3 regions of the Peribacillus sp. TH14 genome follow, and region 3 is predicted to be linked to each of the others. Evidence: riboswitches for the same ligand, from Rfam matches in the RefSeq annotation. Region 3 holds a riboswitch; each other region holds the start of a gene.
The links. Region 3 has a riboswitch for cyclic di-GMP ahead of JFU50_RS11470 (anti-repressor SinI family protein). Riboswitches for the same ligand answer to the same signal wherever they lie in the genome.
Positions count from the first base shown of each region.

Region 1: linked by a shared signal. The riboswitch ahead of JFU50_RS18165 (anti-repressor SinI family protein) and the one ahead of JFU50_RS11470 (anti-repressor SinI family protein) in region 3 are both predicted to bind cyclic di-GMP.
Region 2: linked by a shared signal. The riboswitch ahead of JFU50_RS30800 (anti-repressor SinI family protein) and the one ahead of JFU50_RS11470 (anti-repressor SinI family protein) in region 3 are both predicted to bind cyclic di-GMP.

Region 1 is NZ_JAEKEK010000001.1:3,748,669-3,758,669, forward strand. It holds gene JFU50_RS18135 (asparagine synthase-related protein) at 1-688, shown strand, start outside; gene JFU50_RS18140 (paeninodin family lasso peptide) at 767-892, shown strand; partial or broken gene JFU50_RS18145 (aldolase) at 992-1,929, shown strand; gene JFU50_RS18150 (lasso peptide biosynthesis PqqD family chaperone) at 1,923-2,228, shown strand; gene JFU50_RS18155 (lasso peptide biosynthesis B2 protein) at 2,260-2,742, shown strand; gene JFU50_RS18160 (ABC transporter ATP-binding protein) at 3,019-4,818, shown strand; cyclic di-GMP riboswitch class I at 5,826-5,907, shown strand; gene JFU50_RS18165 (anti-repressor SinI family protein) at 5,928-6,065, shown strand; gene JFU50_RS18170 (hypothetical protein) at 6,803-7,009, shown strand; gene JFU50_RS31515 (hypothetical protein) at 7,250-7,381, shown strand; gene JFU50_RS18175 (VanZ family protein) at 7,378-7,869, shown strand; gene JFU50_RS18180 (hypothetical protein) at 8,019-8,477, shown strand; gene tagU (polyisoprenyl-teichoic acid--peptidoglycan teichoic acid transferase TagU) at 8,937-9,866, opposite strand.
Region 2 is NZ_JAEKEK010000001.1:3,081,026-3,091,026, forward strand. It holds gene JFU50_RS14965 (ketoacyl-ACP synthase III) at 1-648, shown strand, start outside; gene hmpA (NO-inducible flavohemoprotein) at 970-2,190, shown strand; gene JFU50_RS14975 (VOC family protein) at 2,652-3,068, shown strand; gene JFU50_RS14980 (LacI family DNA-binding transcriptional regulator) at 3,226-4,242, shown strand; gene JFU50_RS14985 (YybH family protein) at 4,345-4,737, opposite strand; gene JFU50_RS30800 (anti-repressor SinI family protein) at 4,863-4,991, opposite strand; cyclic di-GMP riboswitch class I at 5,010-5,096, opposite strand; gene JFU50_RS14990 (DinB family protein) at 5,333-5,851, shown strand; gene JFU50_RS14995 (VOC family protein) at 6,156-6,650, shown strand; gene JFU50_RS15000 (amidohydrolase family protein) at 6,935-7,789, shown strand; gene JFU50_RS15005 (UxaA family hydrolase) at 7,782-8,111, shown strand; gene JFU50_RS15010 (UxaA family hydrolase) at 8,108-9,271, shown strand; gene JFU50_RS15015 (SDR family NAD(P)-dependent oxidoreductase) at 9,300-10,001, shown strand, end outside.
Region 3 is NZ_JAEKEK010000001.1:2,368,047-2,378,047, reverse strand. It holds gene secA (preprotein translocase subunit SecA) at 1-488, opposite strand, end outside; gene JFU50_RS11475 (helix-turn-helix domain-containing protein) at 929-1,252, shown strand; gene JFU50_RS11470 (anti-repressor SinI family protein) at 1,402-1,542, opposite strand; cyclic di-GMP riboswitch class I at 1,579-1,665, opposite strand; gene hpf (ribosome hibernation-promoting factor, HPF/YfiA family) at 2,536-3,093, opposite strand; gene JFU50_RS11460 (flagellar protein FliT) at 3,349-3,690, opposite strand; gene fliS (flagellar export chaperone FliS) at 3,690-4,091, opposite strand; gene JFU50_RS11450 (flagellar hook-associated protein 2) at 4,118-5,632, opposite strand; gene flaG (flagellar protein FlaG) at 5,648-6,010, opposite strand; gene JFU50_RS11440 (flagellin N-terminal helical domain-containing protein) at 6,336-7,160, opposite strand; gene csrA (carbon storage regulator CsrA) at 7,298-7,531, opposite strand; gene fliW (flagellar assembly protein FliW) at 7,531-7,974, opposite strand; partial or broken gene JFU50_RS11425 (DUF6470 family protein) at 7,983-8,555, opposite strand; gene flgL (flagellar hook-associated protein FlgL) at 8,612-9,490, opposite strand; gene flgK (flagellar hook-associated protein FlgK) at 9,506-10,001, opposite strand, start outside.

The DNA.
Region 1 (10,001 bases), 1.4 Mb from region 3:
TAGCGAAAATATGGGAGTAAAAAGATCGAGAGTAATGAAAGTGATTGGAAAAAAGGCTTATCCTTTTCATCCTAATATCAAAGCAAATAATCAAGATGATTCGCCATTATTAATTAATGATGATTTTGCTCGGAGAACTAAAGTTTTTTCTAAACTAGAGGAACAAGGAATCAATATAATGGGCGTTAATCCTACAAATATTAATGAGATTAGGAAAAATCACTTTGGTTATCTGAATATGTGGAATACAACGGGAACAAGTGGAACTAAATTATCCTTGCTGTATTCATTACAGGGACATGACCCTACGAATGATTTACGAGTTATTCAATTTTGTTTATCCCTTCCTTTGGAACAATTTGTGCAGAATGGTTTAGATCGATCACTCATTAGACGATCCACAAAAGGGTATTTGCCTGATGACATTAGATTAAACCAGAAAACTCGGGGAGTTCAGGGTGCAGATACCATTGCTAGAATGCTCCCAAACTGGAATGCATTTATTGGTGAAGTGGAACAGCTTAGTCAGGATCCGTTTATAGCTAATTTTTTGAATATGGGAGCAATTAAGAAGGCGCTTAACAAGTTTCGCACAGAACCCCAGCCTAATGTTGCATTTGATTCTGAATTTAGAATTTTAATGAGAGGTTTAATTGTTTATCGTTTTCTTAAAAGGCAATGTTTATGATGATGGTTGAAATAAGAGAATCAACCATATAGTTTAACAGAGCCTATTAAATAACCTCATTGAAGGGAGGTGACAAAAATGAAAAAAGAATGGCAAACTCCAAAATTAGAAGTACTTAACATTAACATGACTATGGGAGGTCCTGGTATAACCATCCCTGATGGTGTGCAGAATGATCCAGATGAAATGGTTCACCATAGTTAATTAAAGATTTGATTGTTTTCCCCTAGTAATAACTGCTCTTATACAATTTTTAAGGTATAAGGGCTTTGATTAATTTTTCTAGTATTTGGAGTGAAAGAGATGGTAGAGATTGTACAAAATTTAGGTTATAGAGCTTTCGGATTGAACCTTTTTAGTGAAATACCCCTTCCTGAAGTACCCAGATTCGGAATTTCCAAGGACTTGACCGATGTGGAAATTGAATACGGGGATTTATCAGAGCTTTGGGAGAAGCAAGTTCTTTTGCCAAAACAAAAATATGTTGTTGAGGATCATATGGTTATGTTTCAAGTTCCCGGCATTGCCATATTTAAGATTCAAGAAGGAAAGAAAATTACCGTTTCACCTATATCAAATTCTGATGAGGATCATATTCGACTATATATTCTTGGAACATGTATGGGGATTATCTTACTTCAGAAAAAAGTGATACCTTTACATGGAAGTGCAGTAAATATCAATGGGAAGGCATATGCGTTCGTTGGTGATTCAGGAGCTGGAAAATCAACACTTGCTGCCGCTTTTTTAAAAGAAGGATTTCAGCTTTTAAGTGATGATATTCTGCCAATTTCTCTTTCAAAAGAAAATATACCCTTTATAACACCCACATACCCTCAACAAAAACTTTGGCAAGAAAGTTTGAATGCATTTGGAATGGATAATCTAGATTACCAGCCTTTGTTTGAAAGGGAAACAAAATACGCTATTCCAATTACCTCTAGCTTTTCAAATGAACCCTTACCTCTAGTAGGTGTGTTTGAATTAGTAAAAACAGAACATGGAGAAGTTACCATTCAAAAACTAAATCAATTAGAACGATTCCGAACTTTGTATTATCATACTTATCGAAATTTTCTGGTTCCCCGGTTAGGCTTGATGGAGTGGCATTTTACTGAATCAGTCAATATTATAAAAAAATTCAAATGTATCAATTACAACGACCTAACACAGGTTTTACAGTAAATCATCTTGTATCTCAAATATTAGAAAATATAAACGAGGAGGATTCTTTATTTTGAAAACACAACAAATTACGTTAGAAAAAGCAATTGTACAAAGGGAGGGTAACATCGTAAGTGATATGGATGGAGAAAAAGTGATGTTAAGCGTTCACAAAGGTAAGTATTATAATTTAGGGGAATTGGGTGGAGAGATATGGGAGCTAATGAAGGAGCCCATTACGATTCATGATTTAGTTACAACATTACAGTCTCAATATGATGTAACTCAAACCGAGTGTGAGGAACAAGTCACTGCTTTTTTAAGTCAATTGTTAGAGCAAGACTTAGTTAATATAAAAGAAAGCATCAATTCCTAGTATCATGAATGTCTAGCTCTAGGAGGAAACAATGAATATCACAAAGAAAGCTCATACTTTTCTTCGATTGAATAATAAAACAAAGTTACTGTTTATTGAGGCCTTTTTACATTTAGGTAGAGCTCGTTATCTTAAGAGTATCTCATTTTCAAAAGTTGCTCCTTTACTAGGTGAACAAATGAAAGAAACATCATATATCTCCAGTTCATCGAATAAAGAGGTATTAGCTAGTATATCGCGAGCAATTCGAATTATGAGTCGCTATACTTTTTGGGAAAGCCAATGCCTAGTAAAGGCAATGGCTGGCATGAAAATGCTGGAGAAAAGAAATATTGAGAGTACTCTTTATTTAGGAACAGCTAAGGATGAGAATGGAGAACTCATTGCACATGCTTGGCTACGTAGCGGTCCTTTTTATATAACAGGTGCTGAAGTGATGGATAGGTTCACGGTTGTTTCTAAGTTCGCTAAAGAGAACAGCATTGAAAAGCTGGAAGAACAAGAATCTAGTTAGTGATCTCTATACCTCTAATAAACGGGGGAACGTATAGCACGATTTCCTCCGAAGACGGTTGTTTATAATAGAGAGTATATAAAGAAACAAATCCCTATTTCTTCGAATCACCAACCCCATTCTTATTCTATTATATCCATTAGGTAGAAGTTCTTATAAAGCTACAATGTGCCCCAATACCTTTCCTTCAAATGTCGTAACTCAGCAATATTGCAAAATGCTATGTAGACATTCTGGATAACGAAGAAACAAGCTCTGTGATAGGAGGATATGGTTATGAAGCATCTCTTGCATTTTACCAAGCGTATACATGATTATTCGGGGAAAATTCTTTATATCAATCTTATTTGCATGATTTTAGTAGGATTCTTAGAGGGCGTAGGAATTTTCTTATTAATCCCGTTGATTGGATTGACCGGTATTTTAGATATTAGTACAAAGGAAGTTCCTTTTTTAAGTTGGGTTAATGAATTATTCGTAGGAATTCCTGAAACTATCAGTCTTGTATTGATACTGGGAGTTTACGTGATTTTAATGGTGGGACAAAGTATTTTTAAGCGGAATCAAACAATCCTAGGTGTGAAAATCCAGCAAGGTTTTATTAGACATTTAAGAGATGAGACCTATGGAAGTTTATTGCAAGTAAATTGGGGATTTTACCTGAAAAAGAGGAAATCTGATATCATCAACATCATGACAAATGAAACCTTCAATGTAAGTGCGGGTATTAATTTATTCTTACAGTTTTTATCTTCTCTTATTTTTACTTTCATTCAAATCTGTATAGCTCTTTATTTATCTGTTACAATGACTAGTTTTATCATAGTTTTTGGATTGATCCTAATCTTCTTCTCCAGAAAATTTATCAAAAAGTCTCAGTCTTTAGGAAAAGAAACTTTTCAACTAACACAAACATATTTAGCGGGTATTACTGATCACCTTAATGGAATGAAGGATATTAAAAGTAATTCATTAGAAGATTCTCATTTGAGTTGGTTTCTTTCCTTAACTGAAAAAATGGAAAAAAACAGAATTAAGTTAACTACATTAAATACAACTTCTCAAATGATCTTCAAGGTTGTTTCTTCACTTTTAATTGCGATTTTTGTCTTTTTTTCGATAAAGATGTTCATGGCCCAGCCAGCTCAATTAATGTTGATAATGGTTATTTTTTCAAGGTTATGGCCAAGGTTTACTAGTATCCAATCTAATTTAGAGCAAATAGGATCTACTCTTCCATCTTTTAAAGCATTGTTAGATTTACAAAATGAATGTAGGGAAGCAAGAGAGTTATATGATTCAGATTATAAAAATATTAAATCTATTGAAATAAAAAATGGACTAGATTGTCGTAATGTCTACTTTAGGTATAATCAAAATGAAAGTACGTATGCTCTTAAAAATATAAATGTACACATACCTTCTAACCGTATGACGGCTATAGTAGGCCGATCAGGAGCCGGAAAAAGTACTTTAATTGATCTATTAATGGGATTAAATCAACCTGATCGGGGCGAGGTCAGTATTGATGATATCCCACTTACTAGTGATCACTTATTATCACTAAGGAAATCGATTAGTTATATACCTCAGGATCCGTTTCTATTTAATGCAACTATACGGGAAAATTTGATGATTATTGACCCTAATGCAAGCGATGAATCCATTTGGGAGTCTTTAGAGTTCGCTGCTGCTGATGATTTTGTCAGTAAGCTTCCACAAGGTCTAGATACGCTCATTGGTGACCGAGGAGTTCGACTGTCAGGAGGAGAAAGACAACGGCTTGTATTAGCCCGAGCCATTTTACGTAAACCATCTATCCTTGTCTTAGATGAGGCAACAAGTGCATTAGATACGGAAAATGAAGCGAAGATCCAAGCAGCTATCGAAAGATTAAAAGGAACCATGACCATTATTGTAATTGCTCATCGGCTATCGACTATTCGTAATGCGGATCAAGTATTGGTAATGGATCAGGGAGAAATTATTCAAGTCGGTGAATATAACCAACTAGCGAGTGAAAAAAGAGGAATGTTTAGCAATTTACTAGGTATTCAAATAGAATCAAGTGTGTAACCTTAAAATGTTCATTTAAAGAATAACCCATTCGGTTAATAGTTGAAGAGCAGTCCGCAATACAGCCCATTAATAATGGTTTGTATTGCGGACTGCTCTTCTTTTAATGAGGTTTAAAACAAAAATGTGAAAAATATAAGAATATGTTTACTTGGGGAAGGCTGTTATTCAGCCTTCTTTTTTTATGAACTGTTTTCTAATCAACCACAAACTGTTTCTACCCCTTTGGTTAGAATGGGGTGAATGGGTATCTTAGAGTGAGGACAAGGTCATAATAATAAAAAATCAAATAAATAAGAGGGATATTTTATTATGAATGAACCTAGCAATTTTGTGAGGGGATTATTGTGGGGAACGTTATTCAGCCTTCCATTGTGGTTGTCATTTTTTGGTTGGATTAAAATTATAATGAGTATTATAAAATAAATAAGAGTTTGGGACATAGACAATGATAGAGGATTAAATACATATTCTGTTCTTTAGAATTAAAGACCTGCAATGCCCTAGGTAACCAATCAGTAAATTGTTTCGGGCATCTAAAAACAGTTCTTTGGCATATGGTATGGGCAGGAGACTTTGCATGGGTGAATGGGTACTTAGGTATGTTTAAAGTTTTTTTAGTAATTAGTTATTGTCGGTCATTAGATTAATGAAAATAGAATTTAAGATTTATAAGAAGAGACATTAAGATTACTTACTAATTAAAACTTTATCGAATAATGTTATAAAGTAATTAATAGTTATCTATTAACAATTATTAGCTTATTAAGTATAATTAATCTCAATATAGTAATTGAAGTAAGGGCGCAAAACCTGAGGTCTAAGGTATTTGCTAGGATGGCTGGGTTACTGTAAAAAGAATGAAGGGAAATTATACCTTTAGTTCAAATGAAAGAAATTTAGACACCATTCAAATTAATTCGGGCTAAGCTTTTTAAATCAGATAATGGAAGTGTCTTCATCAAAGTTTTAACCACCATCGTAAGATCTTATTAAATATTCAATACTCTTGAGAAGGGCAAACCTATTGAAAAGTAGGGACGCAAAATTACAGGTCTAAGGCTATGCTAAGACGGCTGTGTTACCACAAATAGGGTGAAAAAGAAGATATGCAGAAAAAAATTGATGCAGAATGGATTAATTTAATTTTGGAAGCAAAAAGTGTAGGGGTTTCCATTCAAGAAGTGCGAGAGTTTATTCAGAATGAACAGAACTTGAATAATCAACCCCATAAGAATTGGAAGTAGGAAAACAAAAAGATATTTAGATACTATGAAGGGCTGTTATTCAGCCTTTTTTTTATGAACTGGATTCTACTGTTTTCTTTCTTATAACTTAAAATCTTGCGGATGAAGCAATCTGCTATCAACAAAATTAGTCTTTCGCGCGAGCTGATACCTAAGAGTTTCTAATAGATTAGCACAATATATTGTTAGTTCCCTATAGTATTGTTCGGAAATTGTAAGTACCAATATTTCTATAGAATATTCGGATATAATTAGATATTATTCCTGACAAAAATGTTCCGGCTCTAAGACTTTTCAACAAGTAGTAAAATATTTAATGAAAAATTAGGATAATAAGTATATAGTACTATTGTAAGCGTTTTCTTATTGAATTAATATGAAGAAGGTAGTGAGTACAAAGAAGTGTTATTATTTAAGAACAGTAAATGGTTTAAACAAATTGCAGCCTTAAAAACAGTTCTTTAGCAACAGATAGAGATAGAAAACTTTTTAGTGGTGGATGAAACCTTGGACAGTTTAATAGGGTAATTGGTATATTGGAATATTTTGAATTAATGTATTTTGTATGATTTATAGTAGACTAGAAAGTGACGAATAGATATAAATGCCCAACAAAGAAACAGTGAATAAAACAGTTAATATTTTTGTATATTTGACGATACTACAATATAAAGAAAAAGCTAAAAGGGCTTCGCGAAGGCGATGTCAAGTCGCCATCAAAATACAAGGAGAATTTGATGACAAAAAATAAATATATTACGTTCGAGGAAGTTTATGAAAAGAAAGAAAGAAGCAAGAAAATTTTTATTGGGTCTTATATTACTATTACTTTAATCTTGATTTCTTTATTGACTTTTTTCTTGGTCGATCATAAGGGTGTTTATCAAATAGGGCTGAGAGATCAGTCCTTTTTGATTTCTTTTTCTTTTGTTTTTTACACCTAATGAACTACATATTTTCAGCTGATGATATTAATAATCCGTCAGTTATGAACTTTTTGTGATTATTCTATTAATATTTCTTTAAAAATTCTGATTTTACCCTTTTTGAATTTATTTCCGCTTGCCAATACACTTTTTATATGTGATTATCAATTAAAAGAGCTATATTCCTTATTTTAGAAAAATAGGTTTAGTACAACTGTTTTACATAGTGGCTCTATTCAAATTGGAGTGGATATTCTAATGGATTTTATTGATATATTAATAGATACGTATACAAAAGGCGAGTTTCAGCAGGATGTTACAGTAAATGATCTTGTGGAAGATCTTAAGGAAAAACTAAGCGGTATCATTGAGGAACATGATAGAATATGATCCGTAAGTTCCGTAAGTGGTTAATCCCAGCTTTGTTCGTTTTATGGGCCATGTTAATCTTCTTTTTTTCCTCACAGACGTATGAGGAGCAAAGGATTTCTCCCTTTTTAGGCCAGTTAAATACCCCGTTTTTGTATGAAAAACTCGGTGGTATTTCATTTATGTATGGTGGTCTTGAGGTGAGTGTTCATACAGCTGGAGTGGCTGGATTTTTGGAGTTTTTTATTCGAAAGGGTGCCCATCTTATTATCTTTTTTGTGTTCGGTTTTTTGACGATTAGTGTTTGGCGCACTTTTATAAAGAACAGCATAATTACGTTTTCAGGTTCTCTTTTGTGCGTCCTTTTTTATGCTAGTGCGGACGAACTGCATCAAAAATTCACAGGTGGACGTACCCCCTTGTGGCAGGATGTTATGCTTGATACGTTTGGTGGATTACTAGGTATTTTATGCTTTCTTATAATAAATCGACGGCGAAAGCGTCATTGAATGATTTATACTTCAACTCCTTATAAATAAGAAATCTCCCATGAAATCGTACCCATACAATACTTAAGAAGTATGTCTAACAACATGCTTCTTTTTTATCGTTTATCTCATATATATTATAGCAATGACCTTTGTGAAGGTGATGAAAGATGAAAAGACAAAATAAGAGTCCAAAAGGAATATTGGCAAGTATGCTCCTAGTTTTAGCTGTAGGAGGTTGTATCATTTTTCTTTGGCCGAGTGGCTCTGTACGCTTGGTGGAGGATTTTTATGAGTATGAGAGTGGGGCGGAGTTCGGGAAGTCATGGGATTTATTAAGTTCTGAAATGAAGCTGCGGTTCCCAAATCGAGGCGATTATGTGCAAAATCGGGCCCACGTATTTATGCAGCATATGGAAGTGGAAACCTTTCAGTATGATGTAGGTCGATCTAAGAAAGTGAAGAACTGGAGCCTGGCTAAGGATGGAAAAGTGCATAAAACTGCCTATATGATTCCTGTAACACAGGTCTTCGATTCTCGCTTTGGCGTGTTTACAATAGAACAAGATTGCTATGTGGTAAAGGAAAAAGGCGAATGGCGTTTGTTATGGGATTATCGTTTTGAATAGATTCCTCTCCTTTTTCGAGGTTTAAGATTCCTTTAATTATTGAAAATGGAGAGGGTATATACCTAGGAAATCAACAGTTTTCCTTCTCATGAAACATATTTCATTTTAGAGCGATCACTGATGGCTTTCAGAATAAACATTTTGTCCTGCTTGCTTAGCATTGTCCAACTACCTGCCTTGATTTTCATACAATTCACTCCTTTTATGATTGTTATAGAATATGAAGGATATTTAACATAATTTCGTGTCCAAAGAATAATAGTGTCTAGTGATAAAAAAGGTTCAAGTGGAAGAAAGGAATATTCAACTCATACTAGATTATACCGTCTTTTTGCGCCTAATAAACAACAAAGATTCCAACAAATCTCTACAATTGATGTCCGTTTTTTGTCAGAATATTGGACGAAGAAAATGAAAAAGCTGTCTGGATGCGGGTCCAGACAGCTTTTTTATTATTTATTATTTTATGGCTAAATGTTCTTTTAATTCGGTTTGAACTTTTTCTTGTTCTTCTTCCGACACAATATAATAGTAGATTCCGTCGATTTTCGTTCCAGTGCCATTAATGGATGATTCGGAAATGTCTTTGCTTGCGGCCCGGTAGTTCTTTTGGATGTCCATCATGTCATCAAACGTCAAATTTGTCTGAATATTTTTACTTAGTGCACCGAAAACTTCATCGTATTTCGTCAAGGATGAAATGCTTGCGCCTTCCTTGATAACAGCCTCGATAATGGAGCGTTGTCTGGATTGACGGCCAAAATCACCATTCGGATCATCATGTCTCATTCGTGCATAACTTAGCGCATCTTTCCCATTAAGGGTAAGCGTACCTTTTGCGAAATGAACACCATCAGAGCTGAAGTCCAAATTATTTTGCACAGTCACACCGCCGACTGCGTCAACGATATCCTTAAAGCCTTCCATATTGATCTTCATATAGTAGTCAATCGGAATATCGAGGAAGTTCTCGACAGTATCCATTGACATTTCCGCGCCGCCAAATGCAAACGCGTGGTTGATTTTATCCTGTGTACCGTGTCCGACAATCTCGGTGCGTGTATCACGCGGGATGCTCAGCATTTTAACCGATTTCTTTTGTGGATTAACGGTTAAGACGATCATTGTATCAGAACGGCCTTTGTCGCCATCTCGTTCATCGACACCGAGCATGAGTATAGAAAAGGGCTCCTGATCTGATAGGGTAAGGTCCTTAGTTCGTTTATCCGTGTTACGGTCTATGGGCGTATGCATCGTTTCTACAGTTTTTGTTAGGGCATTCCATACGGAGAAGGCAAAGGCCCCACCGCCTAATATAATAAGAAGGACGACAATTCCGACTACTTTCAGCCATGTCCGTTTCTTTTTCTTCTTTTTTTCGTTTCTCATATCTTACTTCCTTCCTCGTTTTGTAATCACTTAGTCTATTATATTTAATTTCAGTTTAAAAGAATAGTTTATTTTGTTATTTTATAATACCTTTGACAATTTTTGGTGTTATTGTGTACTATGTAACTAACACAG
Region 2 (10,001 bases), 710 kb from region 3:
GCTGCTTGTGCAGGATTTACTTATGGGTTGCATGTAGCTAATGGATTAGTAACATCTGGTTTAAACAAGAAAGTTCTTGTTATTGGAGCTGATACTTTATCTAAACTTATGGACTATGAAGATCGAGCCACTTGTATTTTATTTGGAGATGGTGGAGGAGCAGTTCTTGTAGAATATGATGAACAACAACCAAGTTTTATTTCTTCACATTTATATTCGGAAGGAGCAGGCGGAAAACATTTATATAGTACAAACCTATCGACACGTATAAATGGTGAAGACTTAAATAATAGTGGTAACCTTGTACAAAATGGACGCGAGGTTTATAAATGGGCTGTTACTACTGTTCCAAAAGGAATGCAAACTGTGATGAAAAATACTGAATTTCATTTGAATGATGTTGATTGGTTTGTTCCGCATAGTGCAAATTTAAGAATGATTGAATCAATATGTGATAGAAGTGGTTTTCCAATTGAGCGTACATTATATAGCTTAGTGGAGTATGGAAATACTTCCTCAGCATCAATACCATTAGCTTTAGATCAAGGAGTAAGTGAAGGAAAGCTCAGTAATGGTGAGAAGATTTTATTATATGGTTTCGGTGGTGGATTAGCACAAGCAGGATTGCTCATCAATTGGACTCTATAACGCTTTTTTTCTTCAACTAACCAATGCTTTACTTAAAAATCAAGAGCTACTGATCAGCAGTTTATTTTCTTATTGAGCTAATGGAGCCCGTTTAATTTAACAAGGATACTAAACAAAGACATCGTACTATTAGGTATGGTGTCTTTGAATTATCTTAAGGGAATTTCAAAATCTCCAAATGGGCGGAAGCCCGCCTTTAGTAAGAAGTTTGGGTTGGTTAGTGATAAGTTGAATGTGGCCAAAATATCATGTTTACTCCTATATTTAGTGGGAATGCTATTTACAGTAAATATCCCTGGAATTTGAGGAGGACATTTTAACATGCTTGATGCTAAGACCATAGAAATCGTTCAGTCGACAGCACCTGTTCTCAAGGAACATAGTAAACCAATAGGAAAGAGATTTTATGAATTACTATTTTCAAAAGCGCCTGATTTGTATAACCTTTTTAACCAAACGAACCAAAAAAGAGGAATTCAACAGGAGGCCTTGGGGTATGCTGTCTATGCTGCAGGTGAACATATTACGAACCTTGAAGCGATAAAACCTGTAATTAAAAGAGTTACTGAGAAACATCGTGCCATAGGGGTAAAGCCTGAACAGTATCCGGTTGTAGGTGAAACGTTGCTTCAAGCAGTTAAAGACGTATTAGGTGACGCAGCCACAGATGAAATCATAGAGGCATGGGGAAAGGCATATGGCTATATTGCAGATGCCTTTATTGATATTGAAAAAAACCTCTATGAGGAAACAGAACATCAGCCTGGTGGATGGGAAGGATACCGAAGCTTCAATATCGATAGAAAGATAAAAGAAAGTGATGCGGTAACCTCCGTTTATCTAAAGCCTACAGACGGAAAACCCATTGCCTCCTATCATGCTGGACAATACCTAACACTTAAGGCGGAAATTCCTGGGGAGAAATATACGCATATACGCCATTATAGTCTTTCGGATTCACCTGGTCTGGATTACTACCGAATCAGTGTTAAACGTGAAGATGCCCATGGAGATGCTCCATCTGGAATTGTATCAAACTATTTACATAGACAGCTGCAAGTTGGAGATACGCTGCAATTTTCTGCTCCTGCAGGTGACTTCGAACTTGATAACACAAATTTACCTGTCGTTCTAATTAGTGGAGGTATTGGAATTACACCATTGCTTAGCATGTTAAATACCATTATAGAAAAGCAACCACAACGTCAGGTTACGTTTATCCATGCAACAAGCAACAGCCAAACACATGCTTTTAAAGAGCATCTGCAACAAATAGCGAATGATCATCAACATATAAAGTCATTTGTAGTCTATGCTGCACCAACAGAAGCCGATCGAACCTCTGGACATTTTGATAAAGAAGGATACGTGGGTTTAGACTTCCTGCAATCTATCGTTCCATCAAAAGAAGCTAAATTTTATTTCTGCGGACCTATTCCTTTTATGGAAGCAATCAATGAGGCCCTAAGTAAATGGAGTGTATCGAAAGACCATATTCATTATGAAGTATTTAGTCCACTCGCTATTTTAGGAGAAAAATAAGTAAACTAAATTTATGAATAAAAAGGATCTTTGATTGAAGGTCCTTATTTTCATGGCTAATAAGAAGAAAGGGAAGTCTTGAAATACTATTTATTAGCAAGAAGGAGAAAGAATTATGAAGAATAACGAAAGCGATCTCCCGACAGGATTAGCTAAACCTGCTGCACAACGAGCACTCGCTGGAGCTGGGTACTTGTAACTTGAGCAGTTTACTAAGCTAAGTGAAGCAGAGGTCTTGCAGCTGCATGGTATGGGACCTAAAGCATCGGAGCAAATTCGTAGTGCTCTTTCTGAGAAAGGGTTAGCTTTCGCCAACGGTTCTTGAAAAACCTTTGTTGTACTTATTACATTAGGATGAGAGGTAATGCGGTATCTCCTTTTTTGTTGCGAGCAGGATTATCGAAAAAAGCAACGAATAGTAGGGTAATGAACATAAAATAAATAGAATGAGGGTGAATTTGATGGGAGTTCAAGCGGAAAAGATCTTTGTTAACTTGCCTGTTAAAGATTTGAATGCCTCAATAGAATTTTTCACAAAAGTTGGCTTTGAGTTTAACGAGCAAATGACCAATGAAAATGCAACGTGTGTGGTTATCAGTGAATCTATATATGTCATGTTATTGGTTGAAGATTACTTTAAAACGTTTACCAAGAGAGAAATCCCGGATTCAGCAAAAAGTACGGAAGCTATTGTGGCATTATCGGTTAAAAGTAAGGAAGAAGTGGATGAGATTGTGAATAAAGCCCTGGATGCTGGTGGAAAGCCTTTTAATGAAGCCATTGATCATGGGTTCATGTACGGTTGGAGTTTTCAGGATATAGATGGACATCTTTGGGAGATATTTTACATGGATGAAAGCGGATTTAATCAAAATTAAATCTATTTCAAGACACAATCCTTCACTAAGGACTGTGTCTTTTTTTGAAGTTCAGTGTCGTACCTGAGTCAACATGATTGCCTGCTTGTTAAAGTATAAAATAACAATTTATACTTATGATACAATATAAGGGAAAATGTAAAGGCGGGTACAAAAAGTGACGACAATTTACGATATTGCAAAAAAAGCGAATGTTTCACCGATGACTGTATCGAGAGTTATTAATAATAAAGGAAATATCAGTGAAAAGACTAGAGAAAAAGTAGAAGCTGTTATAAAAGAGTTAAACTATATACCAAATTCAGCTGCTCAAAGTTTGAATATTAAAAAAACCAAGTTACTTTCATTAATCATAACTGACATCACTAACCCCTTTTTTACAAAGGTTGCAAGAGGCGCTGCGGATAAGGCTAATCAAATGGGATATCAGCTTATTTTATGTAATACAGATGAAAACTACGAAAAAGAAAGTGAGTATATCAATGCATTAATTTCTAAAAGGGTAGATGGCGTAATTATTGCTCCAACAGGTGATCAATCGACCAAAAACTTAAAGAAACTTATTAAAAACAGAATCCCATTTACATTAATAGATAGGCAAATTGAAGATGTTTCGTGTGATAGAGTACTTGGAGATAACTATGAAGGGACAAAATTGCTTCTTCAGCATTTAATTGATTATGGTCATCAAAGAATAGCAATGGTACATGGCCCACTTACGATTTCCACTTCGAAAGAGCGGTATCAGGCGTATATTGAAACGTTAAAAATTAATGATTTAAAGATAGATCCCGCTTTCCTAGTAGAGACTCATTATAAACAAGAAAAGCAATGGAATGGAATCGCTCATTTGGTTAATGTTTCTCCTGCTGATCGTCCAACAGCGATTTTTGCAGCGAATAACTTCATTGCCATTAAAATTATAAAAAGTTTACGAGAAAAAAAGATTAAAGTTCCAGAAGACATAGCTGTCGTTTGCTTTGACGATTTAGAATTATTTTCAGACTTTGATCCTTTTTTGACTGTATCTTCGCAGCCTGCTTATGACTTCGGATATTTAGGAACACAATTAGTGATTGAAAGAGTAGATGAAGTCGGTCCAGCTGATTATCGAACAATAAATTTAAAGCCTGAATTGGTAATCAGAAAATCATCTGGAACTCCTATAAAATAATAGGAGTTTTTCTCTGTGCGGAGATTAGCACAAATGAAAAAACCACCTAATAACCTAATAGAAGGTGAGCCTTTTCTATTAATTCAAATATCTGTACATGAATTATTCAAGTAATTCAGCACCGTAAGAATTATCAATTATGCAACGCCAGGTACCTGTAGAATCCTTTTTAAAAACATAGGTAGCCATTCTTTCCATTGAGAATGCCGAATCAGTCTTTTGATTGGCACTCAGTAGGGCTTTTGCTACAACTAATGCCGTATCACCTGTTTCGATTATTGCCATCTTTTCTTGATTAACAATTAAACTATGATTAAAATAATCAGCGATAGCAACGAATGCCCGACGTATTTCTTCTTTTCCTTTAGCTAACGTTCCAGGTTTTACAACTAATGTAGCATCCTCTGAATAGAAATCCATTAATTGATCGAAATCCTCATTATTTATTGCTCGGTCTGCATTCTTTATTACTAGTTCTAACTCATGAGTTTGCATATTTGCCCTCCTATCCGATAGGTAATTTATAGGGATTCCATTATTAGCTTTTCTATTTTGATAAAGTAAAGAAATAGAAAAAAGGCGTTAATGTGTAAAAAATGTGTCAGGCAGCAAGCATAGGCCTATTGTCTACCTTCTAATAAAAATCCCCTAATTTCCTCTAACGGTATTTCTACATTGATAGCCATTTGAATGAGTTCAATCCATTCTGTATCTAATTCTTTTACTCTGTCATTTGTCTGAAGTAACATTACCTATTCCTCCGTTGAAGAGGTAGCCCAGCTATCATAGTCAATCTGACCTTAGACCTGTTAGCTTTGCGTCCTAACCTTTCGATTAGTTTGCCGTTTTCTCATTTTATTATAGTTATATATTACTATCTAGATAGTGCTAATGTTGTCGTAAATTGTAGAAATGTAATTATTATTCTTTAAAAACAAATTGTTAATTCGATTGGGAGACCTGTTGAATGACAATAAAGATATTTAATGGGAAATAAAACTATTATATTTAATATGATTTTTTGTATTAAAGAAGGAACCATCCATTTTTAATAGAATGTAAGACTTTGATTAAGAGGAGGATGATCAGTTTGGAGAGAAGAGCTTTACTGGTATCTCGATTTCCAGAATATGAAGAAGAAATTGGCGGATGGCTATGGTGTTTAGAAGATGTTCGCCGTACTCTTTTAACAGAATTAACTGGAATCAGCCAAGGGATCCTTGATACAAAAATGGATGAAAGACAAACGATTGGCTCGCTGTTATATCACATTGCATTGGTCGAGGCAGATTGGTTATATGAAGAGGTTCTTGTTACTGAATGGGATTCTGAAATACGCTCGTTGTTTCCGTTAGAATGCCGTTCTGAGGAGGGCTCTTTAACCCATATTGAGGGACAAACTGTAGAAGAACATGTTAACCGACTGAATAAGGTACGTGAAGTGTTTCTTTCCCACTTTCGTTCAATGGATCTAACAGATTGGCGTAAACCGAGGGTTCTTGAACAATATGACGTCACACCTGAGTGGGTTGTGTACCATTTGATTGAACATGAATCACATCATAGGGGGCAGATTTTCCAATTGCTAAGCAAATTACGGAATGATTAAGATGTTAAAGAGTGGGAACTTTTTATCCATCTTTAACTAACTGATTGGCTCCAGTTAATTATCAAACCCACTAAGCGGTGGCTTGTTTAAGAACTTATTATTCCGCATTACCAGCTATTTCAAGTGGTGTAGTTATTCCATTAAAGGGCGCCTTTATGAAAAAAAGAAGGTGTCCTTTTTGAATGGGACCATATTCTTGAATAACGGATAGCTCTAAGATAACTGCAACTTCAGCTTTAGACTTAGCGGAAATAAAAACATCCTTTTTTGTTAAGACTTAGAGAATATATGGAGGTGCTTTAAAATGGGTATAAGAAAAATCACAACAAACTTGTGGTTTGATACACAAGCTGAACAGGCAGCGAAGTTTTACGCTTCTATCTTTAAAAATTCCAAGATTGGAAGAATCACTCACTATGGAAAAGAGGGGCATGAAATCCACGGGATATTAGAAGGAACAGTAATGACCGTGGAATTCCAACTGGAGGGCCAGGAATTCGTAGCATTAAATGGCGGTCCGCAATTCAAATTTACAGAGGCAATATCATTTATCGTCAATTGCGAGTCACAAGCAGAATTGGACTATTTTTGGGAAAAACTCTCCGAAGGCGGAGACGAGAAGGCACAAGTGTGCGGTTGGCTGAAAGATAAGTATGGTGTTTCGTGGCAAATTATTCCTACGGCCCTAACTGAGATGCTAAGCGACCACGATCCAGAAAAATCAGCAAGAGTTATGAATGCAATGCTCCAAATGAAAAAAATTGACATCAAAACATTAAAGCAAGCGTATGAGGGATAAGATTACATTGTTTGAGGTATTAAAAATGAATTTCTTTGTTGTCACTTTACAAGACCATTTAATAAAAAGTTTGATTAAAAACCTGTATAAATGTATACAGGTTTTTTTAGATTGTTCCACTGGAACTATCCTCGCTATAGGTCCTTTTTCTTATCTCTAAATATTAACAGTGTTGTTTAACAAATCCTTATTTTGATATTGTTGCAATTAATTTATTGACAATTTAAAATATTGTTGTTATTTTAATGTTACCGGTAACATTCTAGTAACAAGAGGAGGTCAAAATGATTATTGATGCTCATCAGCATTTTTGGAAGATTGACCGAGCTGACTATTCTTGGCTTTCAAAAGATATGGGAGTCCTCTATCAAGATTATCTTCCAGGAGATTTAGATCCCTTATTAGAAAAACAGGGTATTGCTGGAACTGTTCTTATCCAAGCTGCTCCTACATATGAAGAGACTTTATTTCTTTTATCATTGTATGAACGGTATGACTGGATTTATGGTGTAGTTGGCTGGATAGACTTATCTTCTCCAGCTTTTCCGAAGCAACTAGATTCGTTAATGAAACGACCGGGAATTGTTGGTTTGCGTCCAATGCTCCAGGATTTAGAAAATAGTGATTGGATATTACAAGAGCAAGTGATAGAAAATTTAAAATGGCTTATTAGATATAATCTTCCATTAGATTTATTAATTAATAATAAACACATTGCATCGATTTTAACTTTATTGAAAACGCTTCCGAACTTAATGACAGTAATAGATCATATGGCTAAACCGAATATTACTAAAGGGGATTTAAGCGAGTGGAAAGAGGATATGTACTCTTTATCACTGTTTCCGAATGTTTGGTGCAAAATGTCGGGTTTAATGACGCAAGCGAATCCAGCTATGTGGAAAACTGAAGATTTTGAGCCATATATTCATCATATTGTGCAAACATTTGGTCCATCCCGTTTGCTTTTCGGCAGCGATTGGCCTGTATGTTTATCAGCTGGAAGCTATGATGAAGCACTGCAGATTATCAAAAGAAATTTACCGGAAAATTTAACCAATAAGGAAATGGATAAAATATTTTCTAATAATGCGAAAGCCTTTTACAAATTAAAAGAAAGGGGAGATAGCCATGAGTAAAGTAGGCTATGAACAGGACGTTACGAGCATCGTTATGTCTGATCAAGATAATGTAGCGACTCTTTTGAAAGATGTAGAAGAAGAAGAAACATTACTATACGTCATCAATGGCCAAAAAGCGGTATTGACAGCCAAGCAATCGATTCCATTTGGACATAAAATCGCAATTAAACCGATTGAAAAATTAGCAACGGTTATCAAATATGGAGAAGTAATCGGTGCAGCGACAAGTGATATCGAACCTGGTGAACATGTACATGTACATAATATTGAAGGAATCAGAGGAAGAGGAGATAAGGCGGAAGGGGAGAAACAACGATGAGCATGATAAAAGGGTACCGTCGTTCAAACGGGAAATTTGGAATACGTAATCATCTGTTAATTATCCCGACTGTCATTTGTGCAAATCACGTAGCCAATAGAATCCAGCAAGCAGTACCAGACTCTGTGGCTATTCCGCATCAGCATGGCTGCAGCCAGATTGGTGATGACAAGGAACGTACACACAGACTTCTTGGAGGTATGGGGAAAAACCCAAATGTTGGTGCAGTTCTTTTAATTAGCTTAGGCTGTGAGGTTATTGATGCCAAAGTTTTGAAACAAGAAATTGAAGAAGAAACAGGAAAACCTGTTGAGTGGCTTGATATCCAAAATGCAGGCGGAACGATAAAAGCTATTCAAAAAGGGTCTGAATTGGCAAAAAGCTTATTCAAGGAAATCGAAAAAGTGCCACAAGTAGATGTTCCTATATCAGAATTAATACTAGGTGTGAAATGCGGCGGTTCCGATGCTACATCTGGTCTGTGCAGCAATCCCGCTTTAGGAAAAACAGCTGATCAGCTCTTAAATAAGGGCGGAACCATTGTAATGGGTGAAACAACTGAAATTATCGGGGCTGAACATATTGTCGCTCAAAAAGCTGTGAGCGAAGAAGTGGCAAATAAGCTATATGCCTATGTTAATAAATTTGAAAAAGAAGTAGAACGCATTGGGTCAGATATGCGTGGCGGAAATCCAAGCCCGGGCAATATAGAGGGAGGCCTGTCTACTATCGAAGAAAAATCTCTTGGATGTATAAGCAAAGCAGGTACTGCTCCTTTGAACGATGTATTATCTTTTGCAGAAGAAATTCCAGGGAACGGCTATTACTTCATGGATTCACCAGGGAATGATATCGAGTGTGTATCGGGTATGGCTGCCGCTGGTGTTCATATGGTCTGCTTTACGACAGGAAGAGGGACGCCGACTGGAAACCCAATTATTCCGGTCATCAAAATAACGGGAAATGAACATACTGCCATCAAAATGATCGATAACATTGATATAGATACAAGTCCTGTAATGAAAGGAAAAGAAACAACAGAAGAAGCAGGAAATCGTATTTTCGAAACGGTTCTTAAAACAGCACAAGGTGAGCTGACAAAAGCTGAAATTTTAGGCCATCAAGAATTTAGTATCAGCCGAATCAGCATCAGCCTGTAGAAACAAATAGGAGAAGGAGGATCTATATATGAGTAAATTAAAAAATCGAACAGCTCTTGTCACAGGCGGTAGCCGAGGGATTGGAGCAGCAATTGTCATGAGATTAGCTGAAGAAGGCGCTAATGTGGCTATCAATTATACATCACCCGGTTCATTTGAAAAAGCAAACGCTTTAAAAGAAAAAGTAGAAAAAGAGTTTCATATTCAAGCGATTGTTGTGAAAGCAAATGTTGGGGTGAAAGAAGAAGTTGACCAAATGATAGACCAAGTGGAAAAAGAGTTAGGATCGGTAGAGATCCTAGTGAATAATGCTGGTATTGCTCCATTTGAACCTTTTTTGAGTCTTTCAGAAAAAACATGGGATGATACCTATCAGACGAACGTAAAATCGATCTTTTTGACAACACAAAGAGCGGCGAAAAAAATGATCGAAAATAAATACGGAAAAGTCATTAATATTACATCAACTGCGAGTATTCTTGTGACAAGTCCAGTAATCCCGCATTATATCTCATCAAAAGCAGCAGCTTCGCATTTAACAAAGGCCTTGGCGATTGAGTTAGGCAAATACAATATTAATGTAAATGCAGTCGGACCGAGCACCGTTGCAACGGATATGTGTGATGAATATTTGGCAGATCCTCAAATTCTAGCAAAAGAGATTGAAGCGAATCCAATGAAGAGACTTGGTACAGAAAAACAAATTGGAGATTCTGTTGTCTTTTTGGCC
Region 3 (10,001 bases):
TCTTCTTTAGAATGACTGTTCAAATTCAACCCAACAGTCAAACCCAGGAAATCATACAATACACCCATCTCAGTTGCATCACGGTGCGCCAAGTATTCATTGACAGTCACGACATGCACACCTTTACCAGTAAGCGCGTTTAAATAAACCGGCATGGTTGATGTTAATGTTTTACCTTCCCCCGTTTTCATCTCAGAGATGTTTCCATCATGAAGTGATGCCCCACCCATGATTTGAACACGGTAAGGATACAAACCAAGAGCTCGTTTTGCCCCTTCACGCGCAACCGCAAAAGCTTCAACAAGCAAATCATCCACGGTTTCCCCGTTTTGATAACGCTCCTTAAACTCCTCTGTTTTGGCGCGCAACTGCTCATCCGATAACGCAGCTGTCTCATCAGCCAGCGCTTCGACCTGATCAGCGACTTTTTCCAGACGCTTAATTTCTCGCTTATTCGGATCAAAAACTTTATTTAATATATTAAGCATTCAATAACGCTCCTCTATTATGGTAATGATCATTCAATAACACATTCATATAAGTAAGAAGAAACACACCTTCTGTTAATACTAATCCAAGCTTAATTTTAACACTTCTATTCTAGAGGTACAACTTCATGTCACTCTATGTCTATGGACCTGAATTCAGTTCTTACGAAAAACATTGGATAAAAGAGGGGTAAAACTGTTAAAATAGAGGGAAGTAGCAAAAGTACATTACACACTCCCCACTTTTCACATGAGTCCTTAACAAGACAAACGAAAATGCGAAGTAAGCACAACCTTCTATCAATAGAAATTTTTGGTCCCTCTATGACTGATAGTCAGTTGAAGCAATCTAGCTTTTCAGGCTTCCTATTCCTGTGATTTTATGTGGGTTTAAAACTTATAAATCGAAGATAAAAAGAACATGTTTCGAGGTGGTATTGTTGATTGGTGAACGTGTAAAAAAACTGCGAGAAGAAAAGAAAATGTCAATGACTGAACTAGCCGATAAAGCCGGAGTAGCAAAGTCATACTTAAGTTCGCTCGAGCGTAACTTACAAACGAATCCTTCTATTCAATTTCTCGAAAAAATCTCTTCTGTACTTAACATTCCTGTAGATGCCCTTCTTTACGATGCACCAAATAAGGAATCCTTGGACACTGACTGGATGAAAATTGTTGAGGAAGCTATGAATTCTGGCGTTTCAAAACAACAATTCAGAGAGTTCATTGAGTTTAATAAATGGAGAAAAGATAAGCAAGAATAGATGAATTCTAAACTATCTTCACAAACATAAATAGTACTGCTCTATCAAACTAGTATTGATAGAATTTCAGAAAATAAAATAATCCCTATAGACAGCTATGTTGTAAATCAACTGTTTATAGGGATGTTTTTTTCATTCCTTTTTGGTTCTTAGTTTTCATTGTTCTGCTCTAGTGGCACATTTAGATTCTCTTTTTTTAAAAAAGCACTAATTTCTTCTTTCTTAAAACCCAATTTCCTAGCTTCTGAAATCAACTTCACCCATTCTTGATCCACTTCCACGTTAACCACCTCTTTTATCCTCCTAAAATACTACTTGTATGTATTTCAGGCAGACCAGCCATCTTAGCATTAAGCAAACTTAGGCCTGTGCCTTTGCGCCCTCATCTTTCGCTGAGCTTGCCTTTGTCAGGGAAATTATTACAAAAACTATATTTATTAAGTTATTATAGCGAATATTTGCTCCAAATATTGCTACTTTATGTCGCTAAATTACCACAATGCACAACTTTTTATCGACAAAATATTACAAAATCAAGAAATCCATGATATTTTTTGTCTATTTCATGTACAAAACAAGATGGTTCAAATGATTCACGTTCGTTTTTTTATAAAATTATAAACATTGCCCTTCTTATTCAAACGATGGGGCATATTAATTCTTTCCATAATAAGTGCATCAAAGGCTTTTTGCGCAGACAAGTCCTCACCGCAGGTCGGACAAAGCCAACCTCCATATTCTGCACTGCTAAAAGACGCTCTATGACATGTATAGCAATTTTTCTGATACAAAAATCCAACTCCTCTGCACCATAATCAAATCATTTTATATAAATAAATTATTGTTCTTTTTAAAGAACTTTAATCTGAGTATAGTGCAATAGGAGGGGTTATTTAAATAGGTATAAGTACCTATTTATCTTATTAAAGAACGGAAAATGTTCTTTTTAAAGAAAATACAATACATTCCATACTTCATTGTGTTTTTTAGAGAACAATGAAATTCCCAGGAGCCAACCAATTAATCGATACTATTTGATACCTTGTTTTCAACAGATGGATTTTACTTATTATCACATTATCAAAACACTTATCAAATTGCCGAAAGTTCATTAAGGAAAAAGGAAGGAAATATAAACAACCATTGACTTCTATGGTTGAAATCGGTGGTTTTTTTCCAGAGCTTATAGAACTCCTTAGCCCAAATGAACATTGCAATGGATGGAGTAAAATTTAAAAAGCACAACCCATAGTCTGGGTTGTGCTTTTGTTTATAGATTCATATTAACTAGGTTCAATTAATCCGTAGCGCCCATCTTTACGACGGTACACAACGTTCGTTGTATTTGTATCCGCATTGGTGTAAACGAAGAAACTGTGACCAAGCATATTCATTTGCAGAATCGCTTCTTCACTATCCATTGGCTTCAAATCAAAGCGCTTATTGCGGACTACTTCAATATCAGTATCATCTTCAAATTCATCCACCACTTCATCAATTTCCGTATTAAAGGCGAACGCCTCAGGAGTTGTAGATAAGTTGTTACGGAATTTACGATTGACTTTCGTTTTATGTTTACGAATTTGGCGTTCAAGCTTGTCATTAATCAAGTCAATAGCAGCATACATATCCGCATTTTCCTCTTCAGCGCGAAGAACCAAATTCTGCATAGGAATCGTCACTTCGACCTTGGATGTATTATTGTTAACTTTCAAATTCACTAACACATTTGCATCTGGTGTATTGTTAAAATATCGTTCTAACTTGCCAATTTTCTTTTCGACGTATTCTCGAATTGCTGGAGTTACCTCAATGTTTTCACCGCGTACGTTGTAATTCATAAAGTGAGTCCTCCTTAAATTAAGACTATACAGTTAGATTCTACAATACCCCTCCGGTTTCCTTTAGAAACACATCATGAAATATGTCGAGATTATGAAACAATTGTCGGAAGGTTAGGAAAGGGTTGATGTCTGCCCTAGCTTTATTATAACAAATACAAAGCTATAAAGAAAAAATTAAGCCCTTAATATTTACAGAAAATTTAAAAACAATTAACATTAAAACTGTTTGCAATTAAAACGGCTGATTAATATCTAATTTCTTTTATCGTAGAACACGCCATCTGTGGATAATGATTGATAAGGGTTCACATATTTATTAGTAGATTCTTTTTTGAGACTTAGCTGTTTAATATCGCGTTGGATTTCTACTTTTTGTTCTTCTAGAAGTTGTGAAACTTTTTCGTTGAGTTCGATTAACTTCTTCCCTAAATCCTGTTCAGAATCAGAAAAAGGCGGTTGAATCCCTGCCATCAACTTCTCCCGCTCCTCAAGCAAGGCCTCAACCTTTTCAATTTTCCGGTCCCGATCCTGCTCATTTTCCAACGTCGAAAGTAATTGGTTCGTTGCCTCATAAAAATGTTGAATAGCTCCCATTATGCTTGACCACTATTGGCAAATTGCTTCTGGCGGTTCAACTGAATAGCTTCCTTCCATGTATCGCGAAATTCCATGACAAACCCTTCAACCTCTTCTAAAATATCCAGATCACTTTTAATGTTGGCTTCAATCAAGCGTCGATTCAAATAATCATAAAGGGACATTAATTCCTTGGATATAGCCAAATCCATTTTTAATGTGACCATTAGCTCCTGAATGATTTTTTGCGCTTTAATTAAATTCGTGTTTTTTTCTTGAAAGTTTTTTTCCGCAATTGCTTTTTTGCCCAATGTAATAAACTTAAGGCATCCATTATAAAGCATTAACGTAAGTTCACCTGGAGAGGCAGTATTCACCGAATTTTGTTGATAAGATTGGTAGGGATTATTGATTGCCATCATTCAAACTTCCTTTCTAAAATTGCTTAGCTGAAATACTGAGATAGGCTGCTGCTTTGACTATTCGCTTTCGAAATCGCTTTCTCCATGGCTGTGAATTGATTATAATAGCGGGTTTCTAAAGCCTTCAGCTTGTCTTGCCAACTATCTATTTTCGTATTGTAGCTATTTAAGAGTTTTCCAATCGTGAAACTTGAATTATTAACAGAAGTCGCTTTACCTGCTTTATCTTGGATATTAGTCATCGTCGCTTTGATATCAGCCCTCAACCTTTTGGCCAATCCCATTTCACCAGTTGTTTCTCCTGATTTCATAAACAAATCATAAATTTTGTTTGGATCCTCTGAAATAGCAGCACGCAGTTTTTCTTCGTTTATGGTTAACTTACCACCTTCAAGATAGTTACTTGTAGTAGTTATTCCAATTTCACTTAATGAGTTGACGGAGTTGCTTCCACCAACAGAGGTATATAGCGAGGTCCGCATTTTCGTAAGGAGACCCGTCAACATAGAATCTCCCCGAAGTGTCCCACTCTTTGCCTTCGTTTCCCACAGTTTAATTTCATCCTCAGTCATGTCTTTCCTTTGTGCCGTGGTCAACGGTTGGTATGCACGGTACTTTGTTTCATCTGTCTTCGTTTTGATGTTAGCGATAATCTCATTGTACTTGTCAACGAATTGGGTAACAGTATCTAGAACTGCGTCTACATCTGAGGTAGACGAAAAGGTTACCGGACCCGTATTCCCCTGTTTAAGAGTAATTTCAACACCGTTAATGGTGAATGTGTTGGCGGAACGTTCAATATCCAGACCGTTATAATTTAAGGTTGCATTTTGACCGGCCGTTCCTCTACTCGCTCCAACAGCAACTATATTATTTTCATCTAAATTTAGGAGATCCGTAAAGAGTGTACCACTCAAACCAATTTCTGCAGTAACACTCGTTCCATCTTCTCTTGTTAATCCATCTGGAACTGCCCCCGTGTTTTTCGCCGTAAATGAAATCTGTTTCGTGTTCTGATCATAAAAAGCGGTAACACCTGAATTAGCATTAATTTTTGATATTAAACTATTTAACGTATCAGTATCTTCAATTTTTGTTGTAAAGGTATTTAAAGAACCGTCCTTATTAATCGTTTCAATTTTTATTTCCTGTCCTATATACGCTTCAGGAATGATATCTGTTGCTTTTTCAACTCCCACTGCCCCATTACTGAGCATAGTTGCTGCTGAAGCTAATTTTCCTACTGTCAAAGTCCCAGAAAAATCAACCGTTGAATTGATATTCTTTACTGAGATTGCATTAGGATCAGAAACTGACACTGTTTTCTGAATAAAGGATTTTTGCATCCCCACTCCATCTTTAATAAGGGTATCCAGTTCCAACAATAACTTATTGATCTCACGATAATCATCTCGCTGCCATTCAGCATTTTGTTTCTTTTGTTCTAGCGTATCCAAAGGAACACGTGCAGCCTGCATCATACTGCTAACAAGCGCGTCAATATCCATCCCACTCGCTAAACCGTTAATTCTTACCATCGTAACATCACCTACCTATACTTTTTCATCTACCATAATACCGACGAACTCGGTCATCGCTGCATAAAAGTCTAAAAGCTTCTTTGGTGGGATTTCCCGAATCGTTTCATTGGTTACGTCATCCACAACCTTGACATAATACTCATTCAATTTTTCATGATATTCAAAACGAACTGCCGTATGTGTTGGATTCAGAAAGGTGTTTAAACTATCAACTACATCTTGAACCCTTTCTTTTGAAGGCTCAATATTAGATTCCGCACTTTGTTCTGAATAGGTAACTGTATTTATTTCTCTCTGATAGTAGGAACTAATTCCATCTGAAATTGCTGTTCTAAGTTGTGAGGAAAGAATATTCGTGGATAAACTCTCCAGCATCTTAATGCCCCCAATGTATTATCTTTATTTTTTATATCGGTAATTACTATTTTATATTTAGGCTTTCAACATTTCTTAAGAAGTAAGATATACGGGATTTATTTAGTAAGCATCTATTTAAAACCTTGGAAACTTTGATTATACCTATGACTTTCTGTATTCTTCGATAATTATTCTTTTACTAACTCTCTATGAAAAAGGATTCTACCTTAGCGAGTTTAATATGGACTATTAAGTAATACTTTAGCAATTTAATTTCCTTAGAAACGAAAAAAGACTCTAGAAAAATTCTAGAGTCCTTTTTTTCTAAACTGTAGAGTAAAAATTAACGTAATAACTGAAGAACACCCTGTGGTTGTTGATTAGCTTGAGCCAACATTGCTTGAGCTGCTTGAGAAAGAATTGAATTCTTAGTTTGGTTCATCATTTCTTTTGCCATATCAACGTCACGTACACGAGACTCAGCAGCAGTTAAGTTTTCTGAAGCATTATTTAGATTATTGATTGTATGCTCCAAACGGTTTTGAACTGCTCCTAGATATGAACGACCTGAAGAAACAGATTCTATTTGAGCCTGTACAGCAGTAACAGCAGCATCAGCACCTGCTTGAGTTGATATATCTAATGCAGCAACAGCAGTGTGAGCAGCAGATAAATCAACACCTACAGTAGTTAGGTCGATGTCAATTGTTTGACCTGCATCAGCGCCAACTTGAATTTTACCGTTTGCGTCTGAACCGTCCAGCAATTTTTTTGTGTTGAAAGTCGTATTGTCTTTAATACGCTCTATTTCTGAAGAAAGTTGTGCAAATTCATCTTGTAAAGCTTTACGATCTGCATCTACATTTGTGTCATTTGATGCTTGAACTGCTAATTCACGCTGACGTTGAAGGATAGAATGTACTTCATTAAGTCCTCCCTCAGCTGTTTGAATTAAAGAGATACCATCTTGGGCGTTACGAGAAGCTTGGTCAAGACCACGAATTTGCCCACGCATTTTTTCAGAAATAGCAAGACCTGCTGCGTCGTCACCTGCACGGTTGATGCGAAGACCTGAAGCAAGTTTCTCCATTGATTTAGATTGTGCATTTGTTGCACTTGATAATTGACGGTGTGTGTTTAGAGCTGCGATATTGTGATTAATAATCATTTTTGTTTCCTCCTTGAGTTTTAAGTTCCCACATCCATGTGGTTTTTTACGATGAATAGTGAATAAGACTCCCGTCTATTTCACTACTTATCGTTGTATGTATAATATCGACGTGCGTAGAAACATATTTAGAGATTTTAAGATTTTTTCTTGAAATGTTCATATAAATTTTCCAGAATACTGGTTTCTGTTTTAGTAGCTTCATTATTTTCTTGCTGAATTGATAGATAGATTTCTTTTCGATGAATCTCCACATTTTTTGGAGCATTTATACCAAGTTTGATCTGTTCGCCTTCTATAGCTAAGACCGTAATTTCAATATCATTACCTATCATGATCGATTCATTAGATTTTCTAGTTAGAACAAGCATTATTTTTCCTCCTGTTCTACTGAAGGTTCAATAAGAAGATGCTTAGTCATGTAGCCACTTCCATTCATGATAAACTGCTTTCCTGTTTTTTTAGAGCTATTTAAAATGATAGGTGCTTGAAGATTAGCGGTCGTTTTCTTGAAAGGTTCGTGGATTGTTAAAATGACGAACGTAATAACCTCCTTTTCTGCTTCTATTTGCAAAGTAGATAGTACCTCATCAGAAAGCTTCACTTCATAATCATGAAAAATATCAAAAGGGTTCAAAATAATAAAAGCAACCTCTTTTGTTGTTAGAGATTGCAGAACGACAAATGGTGTTTCCTCCAAAGCTAGCAAACAAAACTGTTTTTCGTCTAAAAACCCTGGTATCCCGCTTTCAAATGTATAAATGTTTTCTTGTGCTATCTCTATTTCGCCATGAAATTTTGTTTGTCTATTCATATATGTTTTCACTCACCTATCTCATCTGGAAACAAATTAATGAAATCTATATCCAGCGAATTTTCTTGTAAAACTTCCACTTCTACATTACCTGGCGTGTATGTATGGTTTGGCTTATTAACCTGCACATCGATGATCGGTTTTTGAGGGGTTGCTTCAATTTCTACCTGAGCCGGTTGATAGTCCAGCTGAACACTGAAATGAGAGGGAATCCAGCTGAGATTGAATTGCTTTTCTGGCCCCTTGCTGTTTCGCTTCGCCTGAACCGCGATTGCATTACCTCCGTTTTAAATATGTCTCAACTCCGTGCCTTGCTGTGACCTTCTCGCCATACCTGCCAGCCAATCCTGATAGCCCTGCTGTGCAAATTCCTCAACTCGCTTGGATAGGCTTTTCAAATCCATATCTTCTCTCGCTTTTGTTTGATCAATCGTTAGCTTCCCTGGGGTTATCTGAATTTCTAAGATTGCTCTCGGCTGTTCAATTGATTGGCCCGCTGCCTTCTGTTCAATTTCCTGTACAGGTTGGTCTATATTCAATCCAATCTTCATTGAGGAAGACTGCAATTGTATTTGTGGCATTTGCATCCTTATCGCTCCTCTCCTTATAGAAAAAAAGCTACCCATTTAGGAATAGCTTAGCGAAGAAAATCTAGTAAACTCGGTTGGATGATTCTTGCTCCAACACTTAATGCAGCACTATGAATACTTTCCTGGGTCGTTAAATCCATTATCGCCTTTTCGATATCGACATCCTCATTTTTCGAAAGGATTTCTGTAGCAAAAACTTCCTGCTGCTTTAGGCGGTCCGTCATCAATTCAATTCGATTCTGCCTGGCACCAACCTGAGCTTGCATAGCTAAGAATGTATTGATAGTTTCGTCAATTCCTTCCAGTGTGCTACTCACGTCACCGCCGTTTTCAAGTGCATCGATCGTTTGATCAATGCTGCCGCCAATAGCAAGCGCATCTCCAAAAAGCTTGGATCCGTCTGTATTAATCTGAATAGTAATCCCAGAAAATACTTCAAGATTAATAGCTCCTGTGCCGTACAATATATTCCCATCACCATCTTTAACGGAAGATGGTTTCACATTCGTATTCTGACCGTTAAAAATATATTTCCCACCAATCTGGGTATCACCTATACTTACGAGATGTTCTTTTAATTGCTTAATTTCTTCTGATACACTTTCAAACTGTTCTCCATCATAGGTTCCATTACTACCTTGAACGGTTAACTCACGAATCCTTTGCAGAACGGAAACTGCTTCACTAATGGCATCATCTGTACTATCAATCCAGTTAGTTGCCTCCGAGATGTTACTTGTATACTGCTGGATTTGATTGAGATTGATCCGGTACCCCATTCCCATCATTGCAGCAACAGGATTATCGGATGGTTTAGAGAATTTTTTTTGAGAAGAGACTTGTTCCTGCAACTTGCCCATTTTTTCGTAACTTCTGCTTAAATTACTTAACATATTATTGGTTAGCATGGATTGCGTCACACGCATATTTTCTCACTCCTATTATCGGCCTACCGTACCCATTCCGTTAATGATTTTATCGAGCATTTCATCCATCATCGTCATCATTCTTGCAGAAGCATTGTAAGCTTGCTGGAACCTAATCATATCTGTCATCTCTTCATCTAAGGATACAGAACTGACAGAGTCTCTATTTTGGTTAACGGATGTAGCAAGCACTACAGAGTTGGAAAGATTCTTTTGAGCACTTTGTGAATCAACACCCAATTTCCCAATAATCCCGGAATAATAGGTGTCAAAGGTCCCAGTTAACTCCTTAGAATTTTGGTCTTTAGTTGAGTAATCACTAAAAGCTTTCTTTTTCAAATCAGCTAAGAGTTTAGCATTTTCATTATCCCCAGAAGCTCCTCCACTATTACCACCTGCGGCGATTAATGAAGGGTCCTTCAATATCTCACTATTCACCTTGATGCTTTCAGCAGCACTCTTACCTGGTTCAATTTCAAAAAAGTTTAATGTCGATGTTTCACTAGCTCCT